Regions from separate parts of the Streptococcus parasuis genome, predicted to be linked through region 1. Evidence: predicted binding sites of a transcription regulator. Region 1 holds the regulator's gene; the other holds the start of a gene.

The links. Region 1 encodes HrcA, which represses chaperone genes, less so after heat shock. Its sites were predicted from a motif close to TTAGCACTCNNNNNNNNNGAGTGCTAA; they were not measured.
Region 2: the regulator HrcA is predicted to act here: its motif matches at 3,399-3,425, upstream of groES (co-chaperone GroES).

Annotation. Positions count from the first base shown of each region.
Region 1 is NZ_AP024276.1:1,767,797-1,774,513, reverse strand. Features, by position in the region: gene L6410_RS08915 (histidine phosphatase family protein) at 1-227, shown strand, start outside; gene L6410_RS08910 (ABC transporter permease) at 309-1,001, opposite strand; gene L6410_RS08905 (ATP-binding cassette domain-containing protein) at 985-1,881, opposite strand; gene L6410_RS08900 (Rgg/GadR/MutR family transcriptional regulator) at 1,979-2,839, shown strand; gene L6410_RS08895 (hypothetical protein) at 3,092-3,355, shown strand; gene L6410_RS08890 (PadR family transcriptional regulator) at 3,456-3,779, shown strand; gene L6410_RS08885 (DUF2812 domain-containing protein) at 3,769-4,272, shown strand; gene hrcA (heat-inducible transcriptional repressor HrcA) at 4,535-5,569, shown strand; gene grpE (nucleotide exchange factor GrpE) at 5,718-6,230, shown strand; gene dnaK (molecular chaperone DnaK) at 6,483-6,717, shown strand, end outside.
Region 2 is NZ_AP024276.1:2,020,032-2,026,748, forward strand. Features, by position in the region: gene fusA (elongation factor G) at 1-40, opposite strand, end outside; gene rpsG (30S ribosomal protein S7) at 253-723, opposite strand; gene rpsL (30S ribosomal protein S12) at 740-1,153, opposite strand; gene groL (chaperonin GroEL) at 1,383-3,005, opposite strand; gene groES (co-chaperone GroES) at 3,097-3,378, opposite strand; gene L6410_RS10130 (single-stranded DNA-binding protein) at 3,939-4,334, opposite strand; gene L6410_RS10135 (alpha/beta fold hydrolase) at 4,413-5,345, shown strand; gene ytpR (YtpR family tRNA-binding protein) at 5,414-6,037, opposite strand; gene L6410_RS10145 (DUF1002 domain-containing protein) at 6,056-6,717, opposite strand, start outside.

The sequences.
Region 1 (6,717 bases):
CTCTAGACTTGGAAAAGCAAGGTGGGGGCAATGCCTTGGTTGTTAGTCATGGTATGACGATAGCCACACTCGCTCATCTACTCGACCCTGAGAGGGGGGCAAATGTTGTGTTGGATAATGGCTCAATTACAGTTCTCAAGTATGAGAATGGATCATTCACCATTGAATCATTTGGGGACATGTCCTATCGCCAGCGAGGAGCAGAATTAATAGCTCAAGGGAAATAAATGTGAAATGAAAACATGTATGTCATACGTTTTTTCGGATGTGTGACATACCTGTTTTTTATATATGAAATCTAAGTTACATCATTTTAACTCTTTCCTGCTGAAGATAAAGTAACTCAGATAGAGATATAGTATAGTAGCCATAAAGCTAACACCCATGGATAGCCGTGTAATATGTTCTCCTTGTTGAAGCGAAAAAAATAGAAAATAATCTGTTGGTAATTTCATATGGAGTAGGTTACTAGTAATGAGGTTCGTGATATTGTCAAAAAGAAGGCTAATTAAACTAAAGGCAAGATAGGCTTGATTGACCTTATTGGACTTGACAAATATCAGGATGGATAACAGAGAGATACAGATAAATAAAGGTGTTTGAACAATGAAACTGTGTATTATCACTGCAACATCAACAGGATCACCTAGAAGTAAGCCAACACTGCTACTCAATAAATAGGCTAGAAGGATATAAGCGAGATCTAGGACAAGGGTTGCTAAGACTTTATAGAAAAATACTCCTTTTCTTGTTTGTTGCTTGATAATAATATGATTGATGGTACGGTAAGTAAAATCTTCTCCAAAGAATAGGTTGGCTGGAACGATAAAAAATAGTGTGATAAATTGAGAAAGCAATTGAATCAGAGAGCTAGTGAAGTCTTCGTTGCCATGCAGCAAAAAAGCGGATAAAAAGGACAGTAAAGCCAAGACTCCCAATGAAACCGTTAATCTCTGTTCTTTTTGAATCTTAAATAAATCAGCTTTAAAGTAATGTATCATGCTCTTCTCCTTCTTGAAGCAATGTCAGATAATAATCTTCAAATGACATTTGTTGTTTAAAAATTTCGTTGACCTCAATCTCATGGTTTATCAAGAGATGAATGAGGCTCATAACATTCGTATCTGATGACAGACTGATATAATCCTTATCTATTTTGTAAGCGATGCCCTGCTCTTCAAGGATAGTAAATGTCTTAGGATGGTTGTTCGTTTGTAGATAGAGCTGTTCTTCTAGGGTTTGTTCAAGCTCTTGCTTTGAGAATTCTTTGACGATAAGGCCCTTATGCATAATAATGTATCGATCAACCACCATCTCAAGCTCTGATAGGATATGACTGGAGATAAGGATGGTCATCCCATACTGATTTCGAAGATTTAAAATAATACTTCTCATCTCTTTGATTCCAACAGGGTCAAGACCATTAATCGGTTCGTCTAGGATTAAAAAATCAGGGTCATCTAGGATAGCTAAGGCAATGGCTAAACGTTGACGCATTCCCAGTGAAAAATCTTTGGATTTTTTCTTAGGATCCACATCCTCTAAACCAACAATTGCTAATGTCTCTAATATTTTTTCATCAGCTTGCTTGAGATTTAATTGCAGAGCCATATAACGAAGATTATCGATTGCAGATAAATTGGGTTGTAGAGCAGGGGATTCAATTAAAGCTCCAATACGACAATCTTTTGAACTAGTAATGGTACCTGAAGTTTGGGAAATGAGGCCCGATATCATTCGGAGAAGCGTTGTTTTCCCAGCACCATTTTCACCGACTAAGCCACAGATTTCTCCTTTATTAATCGTTAAAGAAACCTGCTGAACGGCCTTTTGTTTTCCATATTGCTTTGATAATTGTTGGGTAGATAAGAGAGATGCCATAACTACCTGCCTTTCTATAAAAAATGATAAATCTATGATATACTAGATTCAAAAGTTAGCGAATTTCGTTACATAAATGTAACGCGTGGAGAATATAATGGGAACTTACGGAAAAATTTTTAAAATCATTCGTGAATCAAAAAATATGTCTCTAAAAGAAGTGGCAGGGGATTTCGTGACACCTGCTCAGTTATCACGCTTTGAAAATGGAAAGAGCAATCTTTCTGTAGATACATTTTTTTATTGCTTGAGACGGATGAATGTGGTAGAGGGCGAATTTTCTACCCTCTACCAGTCCTACTTTCAGATAGATAATTTGTTTTCATCAGAGGAATTTGTCCGTGCAGTTTATAGTCATAATGCTCAGTATATGGATGATAGAATTTTGTACCATCAAGCAGAGTATGATAGGGATGGACGTCCGTTTGATAGGGTGATGGTTGCGGCCTTTCATATTTTTAAGCAACAATGGTGCGATCCTGATTATGATGTTTCTGAGGATGAAAAAGCAATTCTATCAGACTACTTAATGTCCATAGATGATTGGGGGAAATTTGAACTCTGGATTTTCGGAAATTGTAGCAGAGGTCTTCCTAGCAAGATGTTGGAAGTTCTGGGAATGGAAGTTCTCAATCGAACAAAGTTTTATATGGATATCACAGAAAACAGAGATAATGTCTATAAGGTACTCATCAATATTTCGAGCAGTTTGTTAGATAGGGGAGAGGAGATTGCTGCGATTCGCTTTCTCAAAATTCTTGACTCTGTCAATATCATGGAAAAGAATATGCGGGATCGCTTGCTGCTTAAGCTTCTAAAAGCACGCTTGTCCTACATGAATGGAAATGATGGTGGCCTAGAAATAATGAAGGAATGCCTGCATATTGCCAAATTTTTAGATTGCTATGATTTAATCCACCAGATCAATAAGGAAATTGAGAAAGTTACAGATATGTAATGAATTTTAAGTGGCTCGTCATTTCCTGTAAGATAATACTTGTAAGTTTTACAACTTTACAAAACAATGTTTAGAAACTGTATTCACAAGAAAAGTGCTTTTAGAGAAGAGATGGTTTTTCGCTAATCAAGGCAGTTTTTTGAGGGAATACTAACTGTATTTTGAAAAAACGAGCGGTGAGTAGCTGAAAAACTAGCCTAGTTAGAAGTGCTGAACTGTGAATACAGGTTCTTAATTATCTTGGAGGAAATAATGATGAAGAAATTACTTGTTTTAGGTGCTCTTGCAATGCTAGGTTTTGTAACTTTTGGGCTTCTAACAACTAATAGCAGTTCAGCAAGTGCTGAAACGGAGGGCAAGGTAGTTCTGTTTGGAAAAGTCGATTTTTCAGACGATGAAGAACAAGACACGGATGAGGAAAGGGAAGAAGTAGCGACGGAGAGCGATGATGCTAGCTGGCTTGAAAACTTTATTACGACACATAAAACACCATTTTCTAAAATAATCAAGAAATGAAATCAGGGAGTTTTCTCTGATTTTTTTCTTGACAAGTGCATCGAGGTGCGATATAATAAATACATCGAAGTTCGATGTATCGTAGTGCGAAAGGAGTTTTATGAACGATAAGTTAAAACGCATCTATGTTCCCATGACAGAGACAGCCTTTTATATTCTCTTTCATTTACAGGAAGAACGGCATGGCTATGATATTACCCAGAAGACCAAGGAAGTCACGGCAGGTCAGGTTGTGATTAGCCCTGGGACCATGTACGGCGCCCTGTCGAAAATGGAGAAAGATGGATTGATTGCCTTTGTCAGAGAAGAAGACAAGCGAAAGTTTTACCAAATAACAGAAACAGGTCGAGAAATTTTAGACATAGAATTGGCTCGAATTGAACGGCTCTATCGAAATAGTAAGGGGGAAAGTTATGGAGACTAAGACAGAGTGTAAAGTATTTTTTATCACGGATTTCAATCAGCAGGCGCAGTATCTGACTGAAATGCATCGGAAAGGGTGGAGGCTAACTAAAATTCGTTGGAACTTCTTTTATCATTTTGAAAAATGTGAGCCAGAAGATGTCGCCTACCAAGTTGATTTTAAAGAAAGAAAAAACAAGGATAGAGAATCCTATCTACGCATGTACGAGGACTATGGTTGGGAATTTGTCACATCATGCCAAAGCTTCGTTATTTTTAGGAAGGCAGCTGTAAAGGGAGATCTTGAGATATACGGTGATAGGGAAAGCAAGCTGGTATTTGTTAAAACAATCATCCAAAGACGCTTTCTACTATCCTTAGGACTTTATTTCATTTTGATAGGGATGAATCTGAATGAGCATAATGATGTATTTACGCTTGTTCTTTCCGCTATCTATATCCCTCTCGTGCTGTTGATTGGATACCGTTTTTATCGACTTGTAAAAAACAACTAGGTCCTCAGACTGATTTTTAGCACTCTAAGCAAAAGAGTGCTAATTTTTTGTCTTTTTCTCTTGACAATCTATTTTTTCAGCGTATAATGAGAGTATATAGCTTAGCACTCGTTACAAGAGAGTGCTAACGCTCTTCGAAAGTCAACACTATCCGTTGTCTGCTTGCCTTTGTGAACCTCAGTTCTACATTCGGCTTCGCTTCCTAGGCTACTGTCGATTTTCATTGATCGTAACTAAAACAGTGTTCATGAAAGGAGCGAAGATGATTACCCAACGTCAAAATGACATTTTAAACTTGATTGTTGAATTGTTTACGCGCTATCATGAGCCCGTTGGTTCTAAAGCTCTGCAGGAGATGATTTCTTCTAGCTCAGCAACGATTCGAAATGATATGGCTAAGTTAGAGCAATTAGGCCTTTTGGAAAAAGCACACACGTCTAGTGGACGGATACCGAGTCGAGCTGGTTTTCAATATTTTGTAAATCATTCACTGAATTTAGAGTATATTGATGAGGAAGATGTCTATCAGGTAGTTAAGGCTTTCGATTTTGAAGCTTTTAAACTAGAAGATATATTGGAGCGGGCCAGTCAGGTTTTAGCAGATTTGACAGAATACACATCAGTTATTTTAGATGTGGAGCCGACCAGTCAACAGTTGACTTCCTTTGATATAGTACAGCTAAGTAATCACGATGCTTTGGCAGTTTTGACACTAGATCAGTCCAAGCCAGTCACTGTCCAATTTGCGATTCCGAAGAACTTTTTATCAAGGGATTTGGAAGTACTAAAACGCCTAGTTGATGAACGATTTGTTGGACAGACAGTTCTGTCTATTCACTATAAATTGCGGACGGAAATACCTCAAGTGGTACAGCGATACTTTACTACAACGGACAATGTCTTAGATTTGATGGATTACATTTTTTCAAACTTATTTCAAGAAACAGTCTTTATTAGTGGCAAAGTTGCTTCGCTAACTTATGGAAATCTTGCTACCTACCAATTATTGGATAGCCCACAACTTCTGGCGCCAGAACTACGACAAGGATTGGCACCGAATCAGCAGTCCAGCATTGTGATAGCCGAGCACAGAGATCCAGCTCTTGCAGACATAACGGTGATTCATCATCGCTTTCCTATCCCCTATCGGGGTATGGCTCAGATGAGTTTGCTTGGTCCTGTTGACATGGACTATCGTAGGCAGATGAGCCTAATCAACATCATCAGCCGCGTCCTATTTATGAAATTAACTGATTACTACAGATATTTGAGTAGTAATCATTATGAAGTTAATTAAGATGTGACGGCGTGAAGGAAACGATTGAAAAATAGGAGATTGACACGGTGTCATCAGACACAAGAAAATCTATCTTTTTCTCAGTTTCTAGCCCGAACTCGGTTTATTATTTGTTAAAGTAATAATAGAAAGTGAAGAGGTAAACAACTTGTCAGAAGAAATCAAAAATGAAGAAATTGTTGAGGAGGTGGAAACAACAGAAGAAGTTGTCGAAGCTCCTGAAAAATCAGAATTGGACTTGGCAAACGAGCGTGCAGAGGAATTTGAAAACAAGTACCTCCGTGCCCATGCTGAAATGCAAAACATCCAACGTCGTGCCAACGAGGAACGCCAAACCATTCAACGTTACCGTTCGCAAGATTTAGCTAAGAAAATCTTGCCAAGTTTGGATAACTTGGAACGCGCGCTTCAAGTCGAAGGATTGACTGATGATGTCAAAAAAGGCTTGGAAATGGTGCAGGAAAGCTTGATTCAAGCCCTTAAAGAAGAAGGGGTGGAAGAAGTCGCTACAGATGTCTTTGACCCAAATCTTCACATGGCCATTCAAACAGTCCCAGCTACAGACGACTGCCCAGCAGAACGCATCGCACAAGTCTTCCAAAAAGGCTACAAGTTGCATGAACGTCTGTTGAGACCGGCTATGGTGGTGGTGTCAGAATAACTTAGTTTTCCAGTTTATCTTTAATTACTTCGACGGCAGAGGAAACTCCGTTTCCTTATTTCCAACTTCAAATAAAAGAGATTATTTGAACTCGCCTTGCCGTACTCCAGTACTGTCTTCGGCTCGTTGCCTAGTACTAAAAGCAAACTGAAACACTAAGGTCGCTCTGCTATTTTCCAAAATAATAAAAAACTTGACCGAAAAGTCGTTAAACTACTTGAAAAGAAAGTAAATTAAAAAGAGGTAAAACATATGTCTAAAATTATCGGTATTGACTTAGGTACAACAAACTCAGCAGTTGCAGTTCTTGAAGGAACTGAATCAAAAATCATCGCAAACCCAGAAGGAAACCGCACAACTCCGTCTGTTGTGTCTTTCAAAAATGGTGAAATCATCGTTGGTGATGCGGCAAAACGCCAAGCGGTAACCAACCCAGATACCATCATCTCTATCAAATCAAAAATGGGAACTTCTGAAAAAGTTTCAG
Region 2 (6,717 bases), 250 kb from region 1:
CGATATTACGAGTTTTTTCCAATGAAAATTCGCGTGCCATGAGGTTTGTTCTCCTATATTTTTAGATTTCTATTTTGATTATACCATATTTTAATAAAAGCGAGTGGGTAAATCCCACCCGCTTAATTTCTTACTAATGGTGTGAAATGGCTGAGGCATGCCTCAATCCGATTTGTGATGATTGAACGATAAGTTGATACCATAATCTCAATTGATTTATGTAGAACTGACTTAAGGTCCTCACATCCTATCTTACCAGCGGAAGTGTGCGAATGCGCGGTTTGCTTCTGCCATTTTGTGAGTATCTTCACGTTTCTTAACAGCTGCACCTGTGTTGTTTGCTGCATCCATGATTTCTTTCGCAAGGCGATCGATCATAGTGTGCTCACCACGGTTACGAGCGATTGTTACCAACCAACGAAGACCAAGTGTTGTGCGACGCTCTGGACGAACTTCAACTGGGACTTGGTAGTTAGAACCACCGACACGACGTGCACGTACTTCAAGTACAGGCATGATGTTTTCCATTGCTGTTTCAAATACTTCAAGTGCATCATTGCCAGTTGCTTCTTTGATTTGATCAAAGGCACCGTATACGATTGATGCAGCAGTACCACGTTTACCGTCCAACATAACACGGTTAATCAAACGAGTTACCAATTTTGAGTTATACAATGGATCTGGCAATACTTCGCGCTTAGGCGCTTGATTTTTACGACTCATTTATATTTCCCCCTTCTTAGCCTTTTGGACGTTTAGTACCGTATTTAGAACGGCCTTGCTTACGATCGTTTACACCAGCAGTATCAAGTGCACCACGAACGATATGGTAACGTACCCCTGGAAGGTCTTTTACACGTCCACCACGAAGAAGAACCACACTGTGTTCTTGCAAGTTGTGACCGATACCTGGGATGTAAGCAGTAACTTCGATAAGGTTGCTCAAACGTACACGAGCAAATTTACGAAGGGCTGAGTTAGGTTTTTTAGGTGTCATTGTTCCGACACGAGTTGCAACACCGCGTTTTTGTGGTGATGAAACGTTTGTTTGAACTTTTTTACGGCTGTTGTAACCAACGTTCAAAGCTGGTGATTTAGATTTTTCTACTTTAGACTTACGTGGTTTACGTACCAACTGGTTAATTGTAGGCATCTACATTCTCCTGTATATATTTTTTATTTTTGGTGATAGGGCATTGGTGACAACCCCTATCTGTGTGTACTTTTGCAACATTTGTCAGCACGTCCCTGTACACTCTTGAGAGACCAAAAGTAAAAAGTACCGTCTAATATAGTACCATATCCCAAACCTATTGTCAAATAGATGTGATTGAAATTTTCAAGAAAAACACAGCCTTTCGACTGTGTTTCCTTTAATCTAATTAGTAACCCATTCCCATTCCATCCATACCTTGTGGCATAGCTGGAGCGGCTGGTTCTGGTTTGTTAGCAACAACTGCTTCTGTTGTCAAAATCAAGCTGGCTACTGAAGCCGCATTTTGAAGAGCTGAACGTGTTACTTTAACAGGATCAATAATACCTGCATCCATCATGTTGACCCATTCGCCTGTCGCTGCGTTAAAACCAGTGCCAAGTTCTGAATTCTTCAACTTGTCAATGATAACTGAACCTTCATAACCTGCGTTATAGGCAATCTGACGAACTGGTTCTTCCAAGGCACGCAGGACAATATTACGTCCTGTTTCATCGTCGCCTTTCAACTCCAATTTCGCTACACTATCGATAACATTGACAAGAGCTGTACCACCACCGGCTACGATTCCTTCTTCAACTGCGGCACGTGTTGCGTTGAGGGCGTCTTCGATACGGAGTTTCATTTCTTTCAGCTCAGTCTCAGTAGCAGCACCAACTTTGATGACAGCGACACCACCTGACAATTTAGCCAAGCGCTCTTGCAATTTTTCACGGTCAAATTCTGAAGTGGTTACCTCAATTTGTGACTTGATAACAGCGACACGGTTGGCAATTGCTTCTGGATTTCCAGCACCTTCAACAACGGTTGTACCATCTTTATCGACCACAACTTTAGCTGCTTGACCAAGTGCTTCGATCGTCGCATCTTTCAAGTCCAAACCAAGGTCTTCTGTAATCACTGTACCGCCGGTCAAGATAGCAATATCTTCCAACATAGCTTTACGACGGTCACCAAATCCTGGCGCCTTGACAGCAACTACGTTGAAAGTACCACGAATCTTGTTGAGTACAAGTGTTGGTAAGGCTTCCCCATCCACATCGTCAGCAATAATCAACAATGGACGATTGGTTTGGAGAATGCTTTCCAAAAGTGGCAAAATATCTTGAATATGAGAAATTTTCTTATCGGTAATCAAGATGAATGGATTTTCAAGTTCAGCCACCATCTTTTCATTATCTGTTACCATGTATTGTGACAGATAACCACGGTCGAATTGCATACCTTCAACCACATCCAATTCTGTTTCCATACCGCGAGATTCTTCAATGGTAATAACACCATCTGTTCCCACGCGCTCCATAGCTTCTGAGATGTACTCACCAACTTTTTCAGAACGTGAAGACACGGCTGCGACTTGAGCAATTTCTTCTTTATTTGAAACTGGATTGGCCTGCGCTTTCAGAGCCTCAACTGCTGTTGCGACTGCTGCTTCAATCCCACGACGGATACCGATTGGGTTGGCACCTGCAGTCACGTTTTTCAAGCCTTCGCGAACAATCGCTTGTGTCAAAACAGTAGCAGTTGTTGTACCGTCACCAGCTATGTCATTGGTTTTTGAAGCCACTTCGGATACCAACTTAGCACCCATATTTTCAAAATGGTCTTCCAATTCGATTTCTTTGGCAATTGTCACACCGTCGTTTGTAATGAGTGGTGATCCATAAGCTTTTTCCAAGACAACATTGCGACCTTTTGGTCCCAAGGTTACTTTGACCGTATCAGCCAAAATATCGACACCACGAACCATGCTCTCACGAGCATCTGCTGCAAATTTAATTTCTTTTGCCATAATTATACCCTCCCGCCTAAATCAATAAAAAATCCTACTTCACATTTCTTACAATTTCACAAGCGGGTTCAAATCCTTTTCTATTAGTTTCTTATTCAACGATTGCTAAAATATCAGTTTCACGAATGATGTGAACGGTCTGGTCACCGTCTTTGACTTCCAAGCCTGCATGAGCGTCAATCAACACTGTGTCACCAACTGCCACAGCAGGTGCTACCAGGTCTCCGTTCAAGGTACGAATTCCTTGTCCAATCGCTAGGACACTTGCTTCCTTGGTTTTTTCTTGACTTGCTCCAGCTAAGACAAAGCCACCAACTGTTTGTTCTTTTTCTTCAATTTTTACGACGATACGATCGCCCAATGGTTTTAACATTCTACTACCTCCTGGTATTTTTAGCACTCTATACACATGAGTGCTAATTCACATTTCCTATTGTATCACTTGGTCAAAAATAGTCAAGAAAATTCTATCTCTTTTTCGTGAAAATCCTCCTTAAGTATGAGACAGAATTTACCTATTCATTATTGTTAAACTATGCTATACTATTTTTAACAAGTTAGGGAGTATTCATGAAATTTTTTAGAGATTTAAAAACAGACTACCTTGAAAGCCGATTTTCAGCCTACGAAAGTTTTGCAGAATGGTTTTAAAACGTAAATTAGGCTTTGGTGGGAAAATGATATTCGCCTGTCTACTCTGGCTAGTCTGGATATTTTTCTTTCGCCACCCTCACTACATCATCTTTTTCTTCTACAGAGTTATCCTACTTTCTCTAATTATCATGCTGATAGAATGGTGGAGTGATAGGAAATAGAACACAAAAAACACCAACTTTCATTGGTGTCTTTAAGGAGATATGAAAAATATTTAGGATTGACCAAAGTATAACCTATTTTTCAATACGCTCCATCGGTCTTGGGACGGATATTACATCAAAACGGCAATTCTTCTTCTTCCAAAATCACATCCGCCAAATCATCATTCGCATTATTTTCACGCATAGCACGTTGAGCACGACTTTCAAGCAATTGGAATGATTGACCTAGAATCTCTGTCACATAGTGGTTGCTACCGTCTTTTTCGTATTTTCGCGTTCGCAACTCACCGTCAATAGAAATCAGACTGCCCTTGCTGCCATAAGAAACAAGTGTTTCCGCCAGTTTGCCCCAGAAAATAATATTAAGAAAATCTGCTTCACGCTCACCATTTTCTGTCTTAAATCGGCGATTGACTGCGACAGTTACACGAGTCAGATTTTTGCCATTTGGCGTTTGAGTCAGTTCTGGTTGGGCCGTCAAGCGACCGATTAAAATAACTTTATTATACATTTTATATCCTCCTACTTATTTATTCGTAGGAAAGATGATAAAATGATGAAATAATAAAAATAAATGGGGAGTTTTTCAATGATGAGAAAGAGGGTATCACACCGTCTGCTGTTAACAATTACGATCGCTATCGCAGCCATGTACTGTTATCACCAGATTCAAATTCAACTGGAACAACCACTTCGGCAACCACTAGGACAAACAGTTACTATTAAAAATAAGAAAATGAATGTGTTAGTTGAGGGCAAAGGTAACAAAACACTTGTATTTTTAGCAGGTGGAGGAACTACCTCTCCTATACTCGACTTTCAAGCCTTGACCTCTCGACTAAAAGATGATTTTAGAATTATTGTCGTTGAAAAATTTGGTTACGGATTTAGCGACGATATTGATGAGAAACGAGAAATACAAACCATCGTAGCAGACACTCGCTCAGCCTTAAAACAGCTAGGCATTCAAGGAGAGTTAATCCTCTGCCCCCATTCATTATCCAGTCTCGAGGCACTCTATTGGTCCAATCACTATCCTGACGAAGTGGAGGCTATTGTTGGCTTAGACATGGCATTCCCCGCCTCCTACCAAACAATGGATATAAATCCTTCCCTATTTCATGCTCTCTCGTTTGCATCTCATTTTGGAATAACACGTTTCTTTCCCAGTTTGGCCAATCAACCAGCCCTTAACCAACCCTTTCTATCCAATCAAGAAAAGGCTACCTATCAAGCCCTACTGCACCATCACCCAATCTCAACCAATATGCTAAACGAATTAGAAGAACTTAAAGAAAATGCTGATACAATCAACAATCTGCCAACTCCCAGTATCCCAATGCTCTTGTTCGTTTCAAATGGTGATGGAACAGGGTTTACACAGGCAGAATGGTTGGGCTACGCTCATCAATTCTGTAAGAAGGCAAATAATATCAAAATCATACAATTAGATTGCCCTCACTATGTCCATGATTACCTCCCCCAACAAATAGCAGAACAGATAACAGAATTTGCACGATAACACAATTATTTACAACAAATTATTCAAAGTTAAAAATCGAACGGTTGCTATTCCCGTTCGATTTCTTCTTATCCCTTCCAGTGTTTTGCTGGTTCAAATGCTGCTCCGACTTCTGCGGAGTCGTCCAATTCGATAATACCACGGACTTGTGGTGCGTTTGGCAGAGCCAATTCACGCGGACTGCACATCATACCAAAGCTATCTTCACCACGCAATTTTCCCGGGAAGATTAGGCTACCGCTCGGCATCATTGCCCCCGGAAGAGCCACAATGGTTTTCAATCCTTGGGCAGCATTTGGGGCACCAGCTACGATTTGCACTGTTTTATCACCAACATTGACCTGACAGATATTGAGGTGGTCGCTGTCTGGATGAGGAACCAATTCCGCAATCTGACCGACTACGAACTTTGGAGCATTGTCGTTGACCAAGCTTTCAGTAAAGCCTTCTTTTGCTAATACTGCATTCAAGGTCGCAACTTGCTCGTCTGTCAGGAAAACTTGACCATTTCCAGCAATCTCAACCAAACTTGATGCTTCAAAAATATTCCAGGCTACTGTTTTTCCTGTGTCCTCTAGGAAAACACGCGCCACTTGACCCTTGCGTTCAAACTGGACAGCCTGCCCCTTGTCCTCAGCAACAATCACCATCAGAACATCGCCAACGTGTTCCTTATTATATGTAAAAATCATTTCTCTTTCATTTCTCCTTTATGCAAATAGACCGGTCAAGCCTTTCCAAAGATTTTCAAAAAAGGCACCGATTTTTTCTAAAATCCCTGAATCTTGTAGATTCTTATAGGCTTCTGAAATTTGTTGCTCCGCCTGTTGCTTGAACTGGTTGAGCTGAGCGGCAACCTCAGCCGAATCAATGGCAGAAGTTTCCTGATAGGCTTTGGCAAAGGTAACTAATTTTGAAATTTCATCTGCTGTGATGACATTTTCCAAACCGTTATTGGCCAAGACATCGTTAATAATAGTATTAATGTCTGATTCGGAAGCTACCTGACCATTGGACTTTTTGTAGTCGGCAAGAGCTGTCTTGATTTCTGCTACCGCCTTATCCAAGGCTGAACTATCAAAATTGGAGTCACCTGTATGAGCCGTCGCCACTTCATTGACTGTCTCTAGCTCCTGTTGAGCCACTTCAGTTCGAGCGGTATCAACTGTTTCACCATTGACTGCAAGAGCCTTGTAAACACCTGTCAGAGCGGACTCCCCCGTCACCTGAATGGGTGCCGCTACATCAATCAAGACGTCCGTCGCACCAGCTGTAATAGCCGCATTGGCATACTGTGTTTCGGTAATCAAGGTGATGTTCTGTGGCGTCTTAATATCCACCACAACCCCTTTGCCAGCGTCCTGCTTTTGCA